Regions from separate parts of the Peribacillus sedimenti genome, predicted to be linked through region 1. Evidence: predicted binding sites of a transcription regulator. Region 1 holds the regulator's gene; each other region holds the start of a gene.

Region 1 (6,085 bases):
GCGGAGTGATGACCAATAGGGTTTCGGTTATCGGAACCCTATTATATCTGCAATTACATACTGACTGGTTGGTACTGATATTCCAAAAATAAAACAATGGAGTGAAAATCATGTATTTACGACTGACAGAAGAACAGAAAATGGTACAAAAAACAATTAGAAGATTTGTAGAAAAAGAGTTAATGCCGCTTGAAAACGAAGTACTCAGAAATGAAAGGGAAGGAAGGCCCAGCCTTCCCGCAGGAAAGCTGAAAGAACTTCAGCTAAAGGCAAAGGAAGCAGGCTTCTGGGGCATCAACACACCCGAAGAATATGGTGGTGCCAATTTAGGCCAGATGATGATGGCGATCGTGTGGATGGAGGTTTCAAAAACCTTTGTTCCGTTTGCATTTGGTGGGTCAGCAGATAACATTCTTTACTATGCGAACGAGGCACAAAGGGAGAAATACTTAATTCCAACTATTCAAGGAGAGAAGAAATCATGTTTTGCGATGACTGAGCCAGGTGCTGGGTCAGACACAAGGAATATTAAAATGACGGCTGTGAAAGACGGTAATGAATGGGTGTTGAATGGTGAAAAAACCTTCATTACCGGGGGGAATGAAGCTGACTTTGTCATGGTTGTTGCCATTACCGATAAAGAAAAACACCAGGCAACAGGCGGAAGGGATGGCGTGACATGCTTCATTGTTGACCGTGATATGGGCTGGAAATCAGAATATATACACACAATGGGTGAATGGGGACCTGCGGGGCTAGTCTTTGATAATGTGCGTGTTCCAGAAGAAAATATCCTTGGGGAAGTAAATGGCGGGTATAAGCTAGGTCTTGAGTGGATTGGTTTTGCAAGATGGATTGTAGGGGCAAGGGCGGTTGGTGCAGCGGAAAGACTGCTGCAAATGGCTATTGATTATTCCAAGGAGAGGGTCACCTTCGGAAAGCCGATTGCAGAACGCCAGGCGATTCAGTGGCAAATAGCGGATTCAGCAGTAGAAATTGAGGCAGCGAGATGGCTTGTACTTAACGCAGCATTTACGTTAGATCAGGGAGAGGACAATAGGCATCTGGCATCCATAGCTAAATTATACGGCTCCAATATGGGCAATCGAGTGGTGGACCGGGTCCTCCAGATCCATGGGGGTATGGGCTATACCCGTGAGCTTCCAATCGAACGCTGGTACCGGGAAGCAAGGCTGTGGAGAATCTATGATGGAACGGATGAAATACAGCGTATGATTATCGCACGCGACCTGTTGAAAGGCCATGTCAAGGTCGGTCAATTTATATAAATCATAACAAATTAATCTCAACGAACTTAGGAGGATCAAACAATGGCTGGAAGATTTGAAGGCAAGGTGGCATTTGTAACAGGGGGTAGCAGAGGAATTGGAAAAGCAATCGTCCAAATGTTTGCAGAAGAAGGAGCAAAAGTAGCGTTTATAGACTTAAATGAAGAAGCATTGAGCGGGACAACCAATGAATTGAGAGACATAGGATATGAAATATATTCCAAGGTTGCGAATGTTTCAGATACAGAGCAGGTTGAAACTGCAGTTAAGGAAGTTTATGAAACTTTTGGGTCAGTGGACATCCTTGTAAATAATGCAGGAGTAATACGTGACAATCTCTTGTTTAAAATGACTGACAACGATTGGCAGACAGTAATGGATGTTCATCTAAAGGGCTCATTCAATGCAGCGAGAGCTGTACAAAAATATATGGTAGAAAACAACTATGGCAGAATTATCAGCATTTCCTCCACTTCGGCTTTAGGCAACAGAGGACAGGCCAATTATGCAACAGCAAAGGCGGGACTTCAAGGGTTTACAAAGACACTTGCAATAGAACTTGGAAAATATGGAATCACTGCAAATTCAGTTGCACCGGGATTTATTGAAACAGAAATGACAAAGGAAACGGCAAGTCGGATTGGAATATCCTTTGACGATCTCATTCATGCGAGCGTTAGTCAAATCCCGGTAGGACGAAGCGGGAAACCAGAGGATATTGCCAATGCAGTAGCATTCTTTGCCGATGAAAAGTCTTCATTTGTCAATGGACAGGTTATATACGTAGCAGGAGGCCCAAAAAACTAAAAGTAAGCGGGGTGTTTCATTTGTTCAGAGAACACATTGGAAAAAAATCCAAAAAAGTTAAGAATACAGTGGAAAGAGGAGCGGTAAAAAAATTTGCGGAATCCATTGGAGATCTCCATCCTATCTATTTTGATGAAGAGACAGGCAGGAACTCTAGATACAAGCAAAATATTGCTCCTACAACCTTTTCAAGAGTTTTCGATTACGGGACTATAGAAGGTTTATCGCTTCCAAACAAGGGACTAATTCATGGTGAACAAACGTATCACTTTGAAAGGCCGCTTTTGGTAGGTGAAGAAATTTACTGTTATACACAAGTAACAGATTACTTTGAAAAGAGCGGTACACAAGGTGATATGGGATTCCTTATTTTAGAGAGCTTTGGTGAAGACCTTTCAGGAAAAGTGATTTTTTCCACCAAATCAACAGTTATTATTACAGAAGCTGTGAGAAAGGTGCTGATTGGCATATGACACTTGCCGAAATACAAATTGGGGATGCTCTTGATGAAATTGAACTAGCCCCTGTTTCAAGGATTGATTTAATCAAATATGCTGGAGCTTCAGGAGATTATAATCCGATTCACACGATAGACGAGGAAGCAAGGAGGGCTGGATTGCCAGGTATCATTGCCCATGGTATGTGGACAATGGGAAATCTAGCCAAGCTTTTTACACCCTTTTATGAAGAAGGGTATATCCAGGAATATCGGATCAGATTTAAAGGAATGGTATTTTTAAATGATGTCATTACAATAAAGGCCGTGTTAAGAAATAAGGATAATGACAAATTACATTTTACAGCAGCCGCTTGTAACCAAGACGGTAAGGAAGTCATCAAGGGTGAGGTAATTTTCACTTCATATTCAAATTAAGACCGTTGACACCCTGTACATATGTACAGGGTATTCAAAATTTATGCTGGAATTGTAAGATGCAAAAACTAGCTATATTGATTTTTTGTACACTCATACGGATGTACCATAACAAAAGTAAGAAGTTTTGATTAATATTACCCATCGACAAAAATCGACAAAATAAGTTAAGCTTTTTCATAGAAAGCAATCTTATTGCTTTGGTTGCTTTCTTTTTACTCATTTGGTGACCGGTTGCCCCTGGAAAAGGCACCGGTCTTTTTTTTGGATTCGATTGTAAGTTAGGTATGACTAAGCGCAGATCACCCATGAAATTGATATCTATTTAAATCGAAGGAGCCATCATTTCTAACAGGATGATTAGAGTATAAAAGAATCGGAATATAAGTTCAGACTTAAAATTATAAAGGTGAGTGCAGGAGAAAGAGAAGTATGGGAACAAATTACGTATAAGTTGAATTCTGCTGCTGCCAATGAACAGTTAAGATTGAAAATAGTTCCACCTTTTGTAATTTCCTTAAATAACAATACCTTAGATTAAAAATGAAATGTCAGCAGATAATATGATAACAGTTAACGACAAGGAGGTTATTATGTCAAAACAACAGGAAAAGCCGCATGAGAGACAAACCGAGAAAAATCAAAGAAAATCAGCGGTTCCAGGAGTCGAAAACATGCCGACATCAGAAACTAACCGTGGTGAAGAATGGAAAGGCAGTGCTTCAGAACGGATTTAACAATAGGCAGGACTTCCGATTGCACCGCTCACATGCATGTGAACATCAGCTGCATATTTTATAGGATCGATGTGTAATCAGAAGAACACTTCTTTGTCTGTAAAATGAATTAGTAAATAATAAGCATTTTGTTTATATGGGTTGACGAATGGCTAGCACCTTTGCAAGTGCCAACTTGCTGTTATATGCATTTTAATTCTATGTAAAAGAGCACAGCCTGCCACATTAAATGTGGCAGGCTGTGCTCTTTGTTATAACGTCCCAGAAAGGATTCGAACCTCCGACCTACAGTTTAGGAAACTGTTGCTCTATCCTGCTGAGCTACTGGGACATGTATGACTCGATAAAATAAATCATCAAACTGAAGACAATAGTAATTGTATAATTTTAATTTGTCCAAGTCAACCCTTTTAATAATTTTTTTCGAATAATATTTAATCCTTTTTATAGAAGATAACAGGCATGGGAGAAAAATAAATGGCGGATCCTTGAAGGGAAGGAGAACGCAGATGTCCCATAGAAATCGATATCCGAGTAAATAGGCAGCTGCGTAACATAGTAAAAACAACTCTTTATGCCAGTTACGTAATTGCATACAGTCTGTTGTTGGCACTTAACCCATTACATTTCGAATTCTTCATCTAAGATTCTTATTCCAGCAGCATTTATTCTCCTTCATATTCTTTAAAACGTGGATTGTAAAATATAGTATCCCAAGATTTGTTAAATGTCCTTCAGCTATGACCGGTTCAAAAAGTATTTCCTGATTTCAATAATATAAGTACGAGCATCATTATAGGCAAACAGATATTGTATAGCCAGAAATTCATTTTGACGAGAACATGATCAGCAGCGGCAAGAAGGAATAAGAAATAAACCCAATAAGGGCAAAGTGAAGCCCAACCCAATAAGTTAATGTGTGCATAGGCGGCAGCATACTGAAATTTATGGAAGTTTGACATATACATGCCCAATGCATTTCCAATCACGAGTAGATAACAGCGATTTTTATCAGATTGATGCCGACCTTTACAGCTTTTCTAGTGGATTATATGAATCTATTATCTTCTGTAAAACAAGATCAAACAAAAAAAGCGCTTGTTTGCGCTTTTAATGAATTTGTCTATATAATCCTATAACTTTACCTAGAATCGTTACATTTCGCAATATAATGGGATCCATTGTTGAATTTTCTGGCTGCAGCCGAATATAATCCTTGTCCTTGAAGAAACGTTTAACAGTTGCTTCATCATCTTCCGTCATAGCAACGACAATATCCCCGTTATTTGCGGTGCTTTGCTGTTTCACAATTACATAGTCTCCGTCCAATATACCAGCCTCAATCATACTTTCTCCCATAATTTCAAGCATAAATACCTGTTCATCGTGAGCAGCCATGTTTTCAGGCAGCGGAAAGTATTCTTCAACGTTCTCGATAGCGGTAATTGGCAATCCGGCTGTTACCTTACCTAACAATGGTACGTTGATAACATTATTTTGCGGGATAGGAGGGGTGTCGTTCATATCCAATACTTCTATTGCTCTCGGCTTTGTGGCATCTCGCCTGATTAATCCCATAGTTTCCAGTCGTGAAAGATGCCCATGTACAGTGGAACTAGATGCCAGGCCAACTGCTTCTCCTATTTCCCTGACAGATGGGGGATAGCCTTTTTTGCGTACTTCCTCTTTTATATATCCCAATATATCCTGCTGACGCTTTGACAGTTTCGTCATGTTTTCAAGCACCTCTTTTAAATTCCTTTTTTTTCATTATATCATCCAAGCATATAATATACAAACATAAGTTCGAATATTGTGTTGACACGAAACAAACGTTCGGATTATACTGTGTATATGAATCGAACAAACATTCTGGGGTAAAAGGGGATGCGAGAAATGAAAAATTTCTATAAAAAAAATACGTATACTATAATGTTATTATCCGTCGTCTTTTTATTGACTTTGCTTTTTTCGTTAGACACAAATAAAAAAGAAAGTGATCAATACATAACCGTTAAAGTTACATCAGGTGATACACTTTGGAATTTAGCAGAACAATACCAGCAGCAAGATGCATCAAAGAAAGGATTCATTGATTGGGTAGCGAGGCATAATGATCTGGATCCTGAAGACCTGCAGCCAGGCACAGAAATCGTTATTCCGGTAAAAAAGAATCAGGATGTCACCAATCTTGCAAGTGAACAGTAAAGGATTGACGACAATGAAGGCTATTATATATTGCCGGGTCAGTACTGATAAGGAGGCCCAGGAAACCTCACTTTCCAGGCAAGCAGAAGAATTAAGGGGCCTGGCAGACAGATTGGGTTTTGAAATAGTACAGCTTATCAAGGAGCAGGCCAGCGGATATGAGCTAAACC
Region 2 (6,085 bases), 150 kb from region 1:
TGCCGCTTTCCGACTCATCCACAACAAAAGAGCCATTGGTATATCGGTCATTGAATCTTGTGGAAGATACCTGCACACTTTCAATTACACCTTTTTCCGTTTCTACAAAAATCGTATCCGTAGGAAGTACCGTTTCAAAGCCGGTAATCCGATGTGGATTTGATTTTAATTCACGCAGGACCACAACGCCTCTCTTTGCCCTGCTGGTTTTTTCAAATTCCGAAAGCTTCATCTTTTTTACAGCACCGCGTTGAGTAACAATAAAGATTGCTTCGCCAGCGGCATGATGAAGCAGTTTTCCTCCGACTACAAAATCTCCGTCCTTCAGGTTCATTCCTTTGACACCAGCAGCTCTGGCACCGACCAGTCCCACTTCCTCTTCACTGAACCACAATGCAAAGCCGTAGTGGCTTACCATGAAGATGTCAGCATTGCCAGAGGTAAGGTGGACATCGGTCAGCTGATCATCGCCTTTTAAGTTTATAGCGACAAGCGGTTTTGAATAACGAGTTGCCTTATATGCTTTTAACTCCGTCTTTTTCACCATGCCATTTCTTGTAACGAACAGTAGATAATTCTGCTGCTCGAAGTCCTTAACTGGCAGTACTTTTACGATTTGTTCATCACTTTCTATCGGTATGATATTGGCAATATGTTGGCCCGTTTCCTTCCAGCGGATATCTGGGAGCTGGTGAACCGGACAATATAGATAATTGCCTTTGTTGGTAAATAGCAGCAATACATCTGTGGTGTTCATCTCAAGCTTCTGCAGCAGCCTGTCAGAATCCTTCATTCCAAAATCAAGGCCGCCCGAAGCAGCATATGAACGAAGAGATGTCCGTTTCACATACCCTTCCTTGGTTACGGTAACTACCACATCTTCACTGGCAACGAGTACTTCAAGATTAATTTTGATTTCTTCAATCTCGTCTTCAATTTTCGAACGGCGTGGATCGTTGTAATCCCTTTTCACCTGTCTCAGCTCTTTTTTTATCACTGAAAGCAACGCTCTTTCACTTTCCAGGATCCTTGTAAGCTCTTCAATTTTCTTGTGCAATTCCTCGGCTTCCTGTTGGAGCGCTGTTATATCCGTGTTGGTCAGACGGTATAGCTGCAAAGAAACGATGGCTTCTGCCTGAGGCTCCGTAAATTGGAACTTGGCTATCAAATTGTCCTTTGCATCCCTTTTATCCTTTGAAGCTCGAATGGTAGCAATGACTTCATCGAGGATGGATAAAGCCTTCATCAGTCCGTCTACAATATGAGCTCTATCACGTGCTTTTTGTAGCTCATAACGCGAGCGGTTGATAATGACCTGCCTGCGGTGATCGATGAAGGCATCCAGCATTTTTGGAAGGGTCATCAGGGTTGGACGCTTCTTGTAGATCGCAACCATATTGAAATTATAAGTAATCTGCAAGTCGGAATTTTTATATAAATAGTGTAATACCCCGTTTGCATCTGCTTCTTTTTTCAGTTCAATCACCACCCGAAGGCCCGTCCGATCGGTTTCGTCCCTTACTTCGGCGATTCCTTCAACTTTGCGGTCGATCTTGAATTCATCTATCTTTCTTACAAGGTTAGCCTTATTCACTTCATATGGAATCTCAGTGACTACTATCTGCTGTTTTCCACCGCGAATCTCTTCGATTTCAGCTTTGCCCCGGATAATGATTTTTCCCTTTCCAGTTTCATAGGCTTTTTTGATGCCTTCTATGCCCTGGATAATGCCACCTGTCGGAAAATCTGGCCCTTTAATTACTGTCATCAAATCGTCGACAGTCGCATCAGGTTTGTCTATTTTCAAGATGGCAGCATCAATCACCTCACCCAATTGATGCGGTGGAATTTCCGTTGCATAACCCGCAGAAATCCCAGTAGAGCCGTTCACCAGCAGGTTCGGATATATAGCAGGCAAAACAACCGGTTCATTGGAGGTATCGTCAAAGTTCGGAACAAAATCTACCGTCCTTTTATCGATATCTTTGAGCAATTCTGAAGCAATGGCAGATAGCCTCGCTTCGGTATAACGCATGGCAGCAGGAGGATCCCCGTCGATACTTCCGTTATTGCCGTGCATTTCTATCATGATATTCCTAAGCTTCCAGTCCTGGCTCATGCGCACCATGGCTTCGTAAACAGACGAATCGCCATGGGGATGATAATTACCAATTACATTCCCGACTGTCTTGGCAGCTTTGCGGAAGTTCTTTTCGTGTGTATTCCCTTCGACATGCATGGCATATAAAATCCGCCGCTGAACTGGCTTTAATCCATCCCGTGCATCAGGAAGGGCGCGGTCCTGGATAATATATTTACTGTAACGGCCAAAACGGTCGCCAATAACCTCTTCAAGAGGCAAATCCCTATATTTTTCTAAAGATGACATCTTATTTGACCTCCTCTGTAACCGATATATTTTCATTATCTAAAATATTCGATTCCTCTTCGAGACCAAACGCTACATTCGACTCAATCCACTTACGACGCGGTTCTACTTTGTCCCCCATCAGGGTTGTAACACGTCTTTCGGCCCGTGCGCCATCATCGATCTTGACACGGATCAACGTCCTGGTCTCAGGGTTCATCGTAGTCTCCCAGAGCTGGTCCGCATTCATTTCCCCCAGTCCTTTATAACGCTGAAGGATATACCCTTTGCCGACTTTTTTGATAGCTCCCTGGAGTTCGTCATCGCTCCATGCGTATTCAATGACTTCTTTCTTGCCTGTACCTTTGCTTACTTTATATAACGGCGGCAATGCGATATAAATCTTGCCGGCCTCAATCAACGGCTTCATGTAACGGTAAAAGAAGGTTAATAACAGGACTTGGATATGGGCGCCATCTGTATCCGCATCAGTCATAATAATAATCTTGTCATAATTGGCATCATCCACAACAAACTCTGGCCCTACACCGGCGCCGATCGCATGGATAATGGTATTGATTTCTTCATTTTTGAAGATATCCTGCAGCTTGGCCTTTTCTGTATTTATTACCTTGCCCCTTAGCGGCAGCACTGCCTGGAATCTGCGGTCACGCCCTTGCTTAGCTGACCCACCTGCGGAATCGCCCTCTACCAGGTATAATTCATTCTTTTGTGGATTTCTGGATTGTGCCGGGGTCAGTTTCCCTGAGAGAACAGCCTCTGATTTCTTCCTCTTCTTTCCACTTCTTGCGTCTTCCCTTGCTTTGCGTGCTGCTTCCCGGGCCTGGAAGGCTTTAATTGCTTTCTTTATTAAAAGAGAGCTTGTATTTGGGTTCTCCTCAAAGAAATACGCCAAATGCTCTGAAACGATGGCATCGACTGCCGACCTTGCCTCACTTGTGCCAAGCTTGCTCTTGGTCTGTCCTTCAAACTGGAGAAATTCCTCAGGAATCCTGACGGAGATGATGGCTGATAATCCTTCCCGAATGTCAGACCCCTCCAGGTTTTTATCCTTTTCCTTCAATAGGCCAGTCTTTCTAGCATAGTCGTTAAACGCCCGCGTCATTGCTGTTTTTGCACCAACTTCATGAGTTCCGCCATCCTTGGTCCTGACATTATTCACAAAGCTTAACACATTTTCCGAATATCCATCATTGAACTGAAAAGCAAAATCCACTTCAAGGCCATTTTGCTGTCCATCAAAACTGATTACAGAATGGAGTGTATCTTTTTCCTCATTTAAATATTGAACAAAGGCTTCGATGCCGTTTTCATAATGGAAAATATCATGCTGGTCATATCGTTCATCTATCAATTCAATCTTCATGCCTTTTAGCAGGAAAGCTGATTCCCGTAATCTTTCGGACAACGTATCATAATTAAACGTGGTAACAGAAAAAATAGATGCATCCGGCTTGAAGTGAATTTTTGTGCCGGTCTGATTCGTCTTCCCTAATTTTTCTAATGTGGTTTGAGGCTTGCCTCCCTCAGCAAATCTTTGTTCATAAATAAAGCCGTCTCTTTTTATGGTTACGACGAGCGATTCCGATAGGGCGTTTACGACCGATGCACCTACCCCATGCAGCCCTCCGCTTGTCTTATAGCCCCCCTGGCCGAATTTTCCGCCGGCGTGAAGAACAGTCAAGATGATTTCCGGAGTTGGCTTGCCCATTTTGTGCATTCCGGTAGGCATACCCCTGCCTTTATCAGTCACGCTCACGCTATTGTCTTTATGGATCTTGACGATAATGTGGTCCCCATGCCCCGCCAAAGCTTCGTCCACGGAGTTATCTACAATCTCATATACAAGATGATGCAGGCCTCTCGCATCTGTGCTGCCTATGTACATCCCCGGCCGTTTCCTTACTGCCTCAAGGCCTTCCAGTACCTGAATCGCATCATCGTTATATTCGATTGTTTTTACGTTTCTTGCCACAGATATTCCCCTTTCGTTGCAAAACACAATTGCCTCGCCCTACCAATCAGGGCAGGGCTCCAACGCTCGCAGCAGCAAATTAAGATGCTTCTGGCGTTCTGTTTTAAACACTTTAAGCAAAGTCTTATAAATCCTTTTTTAAAAATTAGAATTAACAATCATATTTATTCACTCTTACTAAGATAAGTATAATCAATTTATCCAGAAAGAACAAATGTTCGATTGATTTTCATACTTTTGCCGTATTTCTACGTTTATTTTTTGTGTCTCTTTATAGTATTGGTCTATGACTTATTGTAGCGATATTTTTTTATTTGGCAAATACGCATTTTAAAAATCCATTCATTTCGCTCATATTTGAGGTCTTTTTAACAAATAACGGAGAATCCTTAATCGAATTTCACTAAAACAAAACTTCTTCAGAGACCGTAAAAAAACAGGAGCGTGTTTGCTCCTGCGTGCCGTTTATTTTGTAAGTGCATGCTCGACTTTAATGCATCTGTCCATGACAACTGTGTAGCCCTTATTTTTCAAAAATTGATATGCTTCTTCGTTTTCGAGCCCCAGCTGTGCCCAAAAAACATCTGCATCTACTTCGGAAAATTCCTTCGCAACCTCCATTAAATATTCAGATCGGCGGAATACATTGACAATATCAATATGGCCTTCTATTTCCTTTAGCGATGAAACAGCCCTTACTCCCAGCACTTCATCAACCGCAGGGTTAACAGGTATAATATCATAACCGCTATCCTGCATCGCCTTTGAAACCATGTAAGAAGTGCGGTCCGGATTATCCGAAAGTCCTACCACTGCTACTCTTTTGGCTTTTTTTAAGATTTCCCCTAATTCCTGCCTGGGCGGATATTCCAATACCATTTTAATCAGCTCCTCATATTTGATGTTTACTATTACATCCAAAAATTTTCCGCATTGTCATTGTAGCCATGTATTACTATTTTACATTTATATGTTTAAAAACCCAAACCAAGTGATTTTTCATCCATGCACATTGTTTTTACACATGACAAATAAAGACATGGTTTTTTTTTATTTACATGATAAAATAAAATAACACTCCGAACGTATTTCTGAGCAGTGTCCATACATAATGATTCAGATTTAACATAGACGGGAAAGGGCAATTTTATATGATGATCATTCTTACATTATTGCTGGCTTATCTGGCCGGCTCCATACCTTCTGGGTTGATTATTGGGAAAGTATTTTATAAAACCGATATACGGGAACACGGCAGCAAAAATCTCGGAGCAACTAATACCTTTCGCACACTGGGTGTAAAAGCTGGTCTGGTGGTAACTGTCATGGACATATTGAAGGGGACATTAGCTACCAGCCTGCCGGTTTTGCTCGATGTGGACATACACCTTCTGCTTGCTGGTGTACTGGCGGTTATAGGGCATATGTACCCCGTATTTGCAGGCTTCCGCGGCGGAAAAGCTGTAGCTACATCAGGAGGAATTCTTCTGGCGTATGCCCCTCTTTTATTTTTCTTGCTTGTTGCGATATTCTTTCTGTCTTTATATCTGACAAAGTATGTATCCTTATCCTCCATGGTCGCAGCGGTTGTTGCTTTAGTGTTTGCCCTGGTTACAAGGAATCATGATATCCCGCTGATTATTGTACTATCTATTCTGGCGATATTCATATTTTACCGGCACAGAGCTAACATAAAGAGGATTATTGATAAAACGGAACCT
Region 3 (6,085 bases), 1.1 Mb from region 1:
TCTCGTTAGTAAGACAGCCAATAAGAACAGTTATTGTCATTGTTATTATTTTTATTCTTTGGTATGCAGGAAAAAGAATAGAAGTAAGATTAAATAGAGCGGTAAAGAGAGAAAATGGTTAGTAAAGCTTTGATGGGGGATGAAGAATGGCAGCTGATCATAAAAACTCTTTTAAGGATTGGTTGAAGGCTGGCATCACGGTATTAGTTTTGTTCTTCCTGATTCGGACCTTTTTCTTTTCCAGCTATGAAGTGGAAGGCCAATCTATGCAGCCTACCCTTCAGGATGGCAACAGGCTGGTAGTAAATAAGATTGGTTATCAGATAGCCGATATCCATCGTTTTGATATCATTGTTTTTCATGCGACAGATCAAGAGGATTATGTAAAGCGGGTGATCGGCCTTCCGGGAGACGACATCGTTTATAAAGACGATAACTTGTATATAAATGGCCGTAAATATCAGGAGCCATATTTAACGGGATATAAACAACCTTTCCCAGGGCAGCGTCTTACAGGAGATTTTACATTAGGGGAATTGACGGACTCCAAAACCGTTCCAAATGGGAAACTGTTCGTACTGGGAGATAATCGTTTGGGAAGCATGGATAGCCGACATTTTGGATTTATTCCAATAAGCAAGGTAGTAGGAAAGGTCGATGTCAGATACTGGCCCATCGAAGACTTCAATGTTGATTTTGTCAAGGAAAAATAATAAATTGACAGGGGATAAGCCGGCTGTATGCTGTATCGGCGTGAGGTGTTTCCCTAAATGTGAGGTCTTTTTTAGTTTGAATGTCAACGAGCAATCGTGTTTTTATACGAACATACGATTGTACTTTTTTGCAAAATTAAGGTAAAATTAAGTTATTATTACAATCTTTGAAGGCATTGGTGAACCAATGTCTTTTTCCTTTGGCAACATTGGAATATGGAAGGGAGGATTCCATTAATTAACGGCTGCCCTTTTAAAAAAACGTTCAGGTTTCTGGTATGATAGAAATTAGTCAAAAACCACTGGAAAAGTAACAACTGTAACAGTTGTAAAATGAAATTACAGGCAGTACAGTACTTGATTAACCTTAATTGGCCTGTGCCTGTTTTACAAGAGGAGGAGTTTTATGTCGCTGCGTTTTTTACTGGGCAGGTCAGGAACAGGAAAAACGTCCACTATATTGGATGAGATCCGTACAAGGCTTGATGAAAATCCTGATGGAAATCCAATCATTTATCTAGTTCCCGAGCAGATGACATTTTTATCTGAATATAAATTAATAACTAGCCCCGGTCTTGCGGGAATGATCCGTACACAGGTGTACAGCTTCACACGGCTTGCCTGGCGCGTGCTGCAGGAAACAGGCGGTATGAGCCGAATGCATCTGGACAGTGTCGGCGTTAATATGCTTATCCGGAAAATCATGGAAGAAAAGAAGGGTGACCTGAAGATGTTCAGGCGTTCCGCTGAAAAACAGGGCTTCATTGCCCAGCTGGAGGAAATGCTCACCGAATTTAAAAGGTATTGCATAACCCCCGAGCAGCTTAGGGAACAGAACAAAGATAATCCTGGTGAATCGGACGAAGGGCTCCAGGATAAATTGAATGACCTGGAAGTCATTTATCAAGCATTTGAAGATGAGCTTATCGGCAAGTACCTTGATTCGGAAGATTATTTCAGGCTTCTTGTGGAAAAGATGGCTGACTCCCCGTATATTGCTTCGGCCGATATTTATATAGACGGATTCTACAGCATTACTCCTCAGGAGCTGATGATCGTTGAAGAATTAATGAAACGTGCCAAGAATGTGACAATATCCTTGACGCTGGACCAGCCCTACAAAACCCACCCTCCGGACCCTTTAAACTTATTCCGCCAGACCGGAACCATGTATCACAGCGTTTATACAGCGGCGGAAAGGCTGGTAATTAGTCGGGACGAGGATATCATCCTGCAGGAAAAACCCCGGTTTGAACAAAGCAAAAGCCTGGACCATCTGGAAACTAATTTCAACATAAGGCCCGCCAGGAAATTTGATGGAGCAACTGATGTGACGATTTCTCCTGCGGTCAATAGAAGGGCTGAGATAGAAGGGATAGCACGCCATATTCTGCAGCTTGTCAGGGATGAAGGCTACCGCTGGCGCGACATTGCCATCCTGCTGCGAAACGGCGAGGCTTATCATGATAATATCCGTACAATATTCAAAGATTATCAGATTCCTATATTCATTGATGCGAAACGCTCTATGCTGAATCATCCGCTGATAGAGTTGATTAGATCAACCCTTGAGATTCTTCTGACCAATTGGCGGTATGAGCCTGTTTTTCGTGCGATTAAAACGGAGCTGCTTTATCCAATCAATCGGAATGCAAGTAAAGTGAGACAGCAGGTAGACCGCTTTGAAAACTATGTTCTTTCAAGGGGGATATCAGGGAATAAGTGGTCTTCCAAAGAGCGATGGGGATACAGGCGCATCAGGGGGCTTGAGCTTGTGGAACGGGCCCAGACAGAGCAGGAGAGGCGCATGGAGGATGAAGTTAACGACCTTAAACAGATGTTCAGTGAACCCATTATGCGTCTATCCCGCAGATTAAAGCGTGCGGTGAGTGGACGGGAGTTTTGTGAAGCGCTATACCTGTACCTTGAAGAGCTGCATGTACCGGAAAAATTGGACAAGCTGAAGCTCCAGGCTGAAGACGAAGGAGATTTGGTTTTAGCCAGGGAGCATGAGCAGTCATGGGATGCGGTAATTGGCCTTCTGGATCAGTTTGTAGAAATGCTCAGCGGAGAAAAGATAACGCTAAGGACCTTTCAAACCATCATAGAGACCGGATTGGAGTCATTGACATTTTCGCTGGTTCCTCCTGCGATAGACCAGGTACTCATTGCCAATTTGGACTTGTCTCGCCTGGATGATGTCAAGGCGGCATTTGTGATTGGCCTGAATGAGGGGGTCTTGCCCGGAAGAGCTGCCTCGGACGGGATATTATCCGATAACGACAGGAATAGTCTCTTAAAAGAAGGGTTTGAGGTGGCACCTGATTCCCGTACAAGGCTGCTTGACGAAGAGTTTACTGCCTATAAGGCGTTTACTACTCCTTCTACAAAATTGTATCTTTCGTATCCTCTTGCTGACGAAGAAGGAAAGACTCTGATTCCGTCAACGTATATCAAGCGTGTTTGTGAGGTACTGCCAAACGCCGCGGAATTCGTGTATATGGGCGATCCATCAGACTTGCCGGCAGAACAGCAGGTTCATTTTGCTGCCAATTATGATGTGGCACTATCCTATTTAGCTGCACAGCTGCAGCTGAAGAAACGAAATTATCCAATTCACCCTCTATGGTGGGATGTGTATAACGCATATATGGATGATGACCGGTACAAAGCTACAGCGGCCCGTGTATTGTCCAGCCTCTTTTACCAGAATCAGACGAAGCAGCTATCACAGGATACAAGCAAGAAATTATATGGAGACCATATACTGGCGAGTGTATCCAGGATGGAAATGTTCAATAGTTGTCCATTTTCTCATTTTGTAGCCCATGGCTTAAAGCTGCAGGATCGTAAAATATTCCGGCTGGATGCACCGGATATAGGTGAAATGTTCCACGGCGCATTAAAGCTTATTTCGGACTATTTACATCAAAATAAGATAGCCTGGTCCTCGTTGACAAAAGACCAATGTATGGTGCTTGCAAAGGAAGCAGTCGAACAGCTTGCGCCGAAGTTGCAGAACCAGATTCTCTTAAGCACGAACCGCCACCATTACCTAAAAAGAAAATTGGAGAATGTCATTGCAAGGGCATCCATGGTGCTGAGCGAACATGCTAAGGCAAGCGGATTTTCTCCAATTGGATTGGAATTGGGCTTCGGGAAAGACGGCCAGCTCCCTCCGCTCACCTTTACATTGAAAAACGGGACAAAAATGGAGCTTATCGGACGCATTGACCGTGTTGATCAAGCCGAGCAAGATGGCGGAGTATATCTTAGAGTATTGGATTACAAGTCGAGTGAAAAGGATTTGAATGTCAGTGAAGTATACTATGGTTTGGCACTTCAGATGCTCACCTATCTGGACATTGTCATCACTCATTCACAATCCCTTGTCGGCAAGGAAGCATTGCCGGCTGGTGTGCTATACTTCCATGTCCATAATCCTATTGTGAACTCTAATGGCTTAATTGGCATGGATGAAATCGAGAAGGCCATTTATAAAAGCTTTAAAATGAAAGGCCTCATTCTTGGCGAACCGGATGTTATCGGGTTAATGGACAATGGGTTGGAACGTGACAAGAATAATTCTTCGGATATCATTCCAGCCGGCTTTAAAAAGGATGGCAGCCTTCAGGCTAGCTCCCAGATTGCCAGCAAGGACGAGTTCGCACTGCTGAAAAATCATGTGAGAGATGCCTATCAAAGAGCAGGGGACGCCATTGTAGATGGCAATGTGGACATCACGCCATTTAAGCTGAAGGAAAAGACACCGTGCACCTTTTGTTCTTATAAATCAGTCTGCCAGTTCGATCAATCGCTGGAAGAAAATCAATTTAAAAACCTGTCACCTAAAAAACAGAATGATATTTTGGAAATTTTGAGAGCGGAGGCAGTCAAGTCATGAGTAAAACCATTATTCCGGCTAAACCAACGGATGCTACCTGGACGGATGACCAATGGAAGGCCATCTGGGCCAAGGACCAGGACATCCTTGTGGCAGCGGCGGCCGGTTCGGGTAAGACAGCCGTACTGGTAACGCGCATTATCCAAAAAATCCTGTCCGAAGAGGATCCAATAGATGTGGATGAACTGTTGGTCGTAACGTTCACAAATGCGTCTGCAGCAGAGATGAAGCATAGAATCGGCCAGGCTTTGGAAGAGGCGATCAATGCCGATCCGGGCTCACAGCATTTGCGGAAGCAGCTTGGCTTAATAAATCGTGCTTCAATCTCAACCCTGCATTCTTTTTGCCTGGAGGTAATCCGCAAATATTATTACCTTACCGACATTGACCCCGGCTTCAGGATTGCTGATTCTACAGAGGGAGAATTACTTAGAGATGAAGTAATGGATGACCTGTTTGAAGAGCATTACGGTAAAAGTGATAATGAAGATTTCTTCAGGCTTGTAGATGCGTATACGGCTGATCGAAATGACGCTGCCCTGCAGGAAATGATAAGAGCGCTCCATGAGTTTTCCCGTGCCTACCCCGACCCAGCTGAATGGCTGGATAGAGTGGTTCAGATGTATGACCTGTCGGAGGACACAATGATTGAAGATCTCCCATTCTATCCTGCACTGGCGTTTGATATAAATCTTCAGCTTCAGGCTGCGAAGGATTTATTTACTCAGGCGCTGGAACTGGCAAAGCAGCCAGGGGGACCGGCACCGCGTGCAGAAAATTATCTCGATGACCTGGCAATAACTGATCGCTTCATTTCTGCGTTTGAGGAGTCCTGGCAGCGATTATATGAAGAAATGCAAGGCTGGGCTAAATTATCGACAGCGAAACGCTGCAGCGGAGATGACTTTGATCCCGATTTATTGGAAGCGGCAGGCGAATACCGGAAAAAAGCAAAAAAAATACTGGATGGAATGAAAAATGAATTGTTCTCAAGGATGCCTGAAAGTTTCCTGAGAGACATGAGGGAATTAAAAGGCTATGCTGCGACACTTGTTGAGCTTGTAAAGGAATTTGACCGGAGATTCACTACTGCCAAACAGGAGAAAAATCTGGTGGATTTTTCCGACCTTGAGCATTATTGCCTGGAAATTCTTACAGGTGGGCGAAACGGTTTAGACAGTCTGCCATCAAGGGCGGCCCTGGATTATCGGCAGCAATTCAAAGAGGTTCTTGTAGATGAGTATCAAGATACCAACCTTGTACAAGAATCGATTTTGCGCCTTGTTACAGCCGACGGTGAATACAGTGGAAATCTTTTTATGGTAGGAGACGTGAAGCAGTCGATATACAGGTTTAGGCTGGCAGAACCTAATCTGTTTCTTGGCAAATACAACCGTTTTAATCACCAAGGAGATGGAACCGGACTTAAAATTGACCTTAATAGGAACTTCCGCAGCAGAAGAGAGGT

The links. The regulator LexA, encoded in region 1, represses DNA repair genes until DNA is damaged. The targets are predictions, from matches to a motif close to CGAACATATGTTCG.
Region 2: a site for LexA is predicted at 4,572-4,585, ahead of parE (DNA topoisomerase IV subunit B). Genes of this name have one in related genera too.
Region 3: a site for LexA is predicted at 821-834, ahead of addB (helicase-exonuclease AddAB subunit AddB). Genes of this name have one in related genera too.

The regions. Positions count from the first base shown of each region.
Region 1 covers NZ_CP143547.1:2,174,971-2,181,055, forward strand. Annotated here, with positions in the region: gene V1500_RS10660 (acyl-CoA dehydrogenase family protein) at 111-1,289, shown strand; gene fabG (3-oxoacyl-ACP reductase FabG) at 1,332-2,096, shown strand; gene V1500_RS10670 (MaoC family dehydratase N-terminal domain-containing protein) at 2,117-2,569, shown strand; gene V1500_RS10675 (MaoC/PaaZ C-terminal domain-containing protein) at 2,566-2,970, shown strand; gene V1500_RS10680 (hypothetical protein) at 3,564-3,707, shown strand; tRNA gene V1500_RS10685 (tRNA-Arg) at 3,965-4,038, opposite strand; gene lexA (transcriptional repressor LexA) at 4,818-5,441, opposite strand; gene V1500_RS10695 (LysM peptidoglycan-binding domain-containing protein) at 5,604-5,915, shown strand; gene V1500_RS10700 (recombinase family protein) at 5,929-6,085, shown strand, end outside.
Region 2 covers NZ_CP143547.1:2,319,994-2,326,078, reverse strand. Annotated here, with positions in the region: gene parC (DNA topoisomerase IV subunit A) at 1-2,389, opposite strand, end outside; gene parE (DNA topoisomerase IV subunit B) at 2,391-4,364, opposite strand; gene V1500_RS11475 (CoA-binding protein) at 4,830-5,243, opposite strand; gene plsY (glycerol-3-phosphate 1-O-acyltransferase PlsY) at 5,516-6,085, shown strand, end outside.
Region 3 covers NZ_CP143547.1:1,099,328-1,105,412, forward strand. Annotated here, with positions in the region: gene V1500_RS05615 (TVP38/TMEM64 family protein) at 1-122, shown strand, start outside; gene lepB (signal peptidase I) at 147-713, shown strand; gene addB (helicase-exonuclease AddAB subunit AddB) at 1,120-4,617, shown strand; gene addA (helicase-exonuclease AddAB subunit AddA) at 4,614-6,085, shown strand, end outside.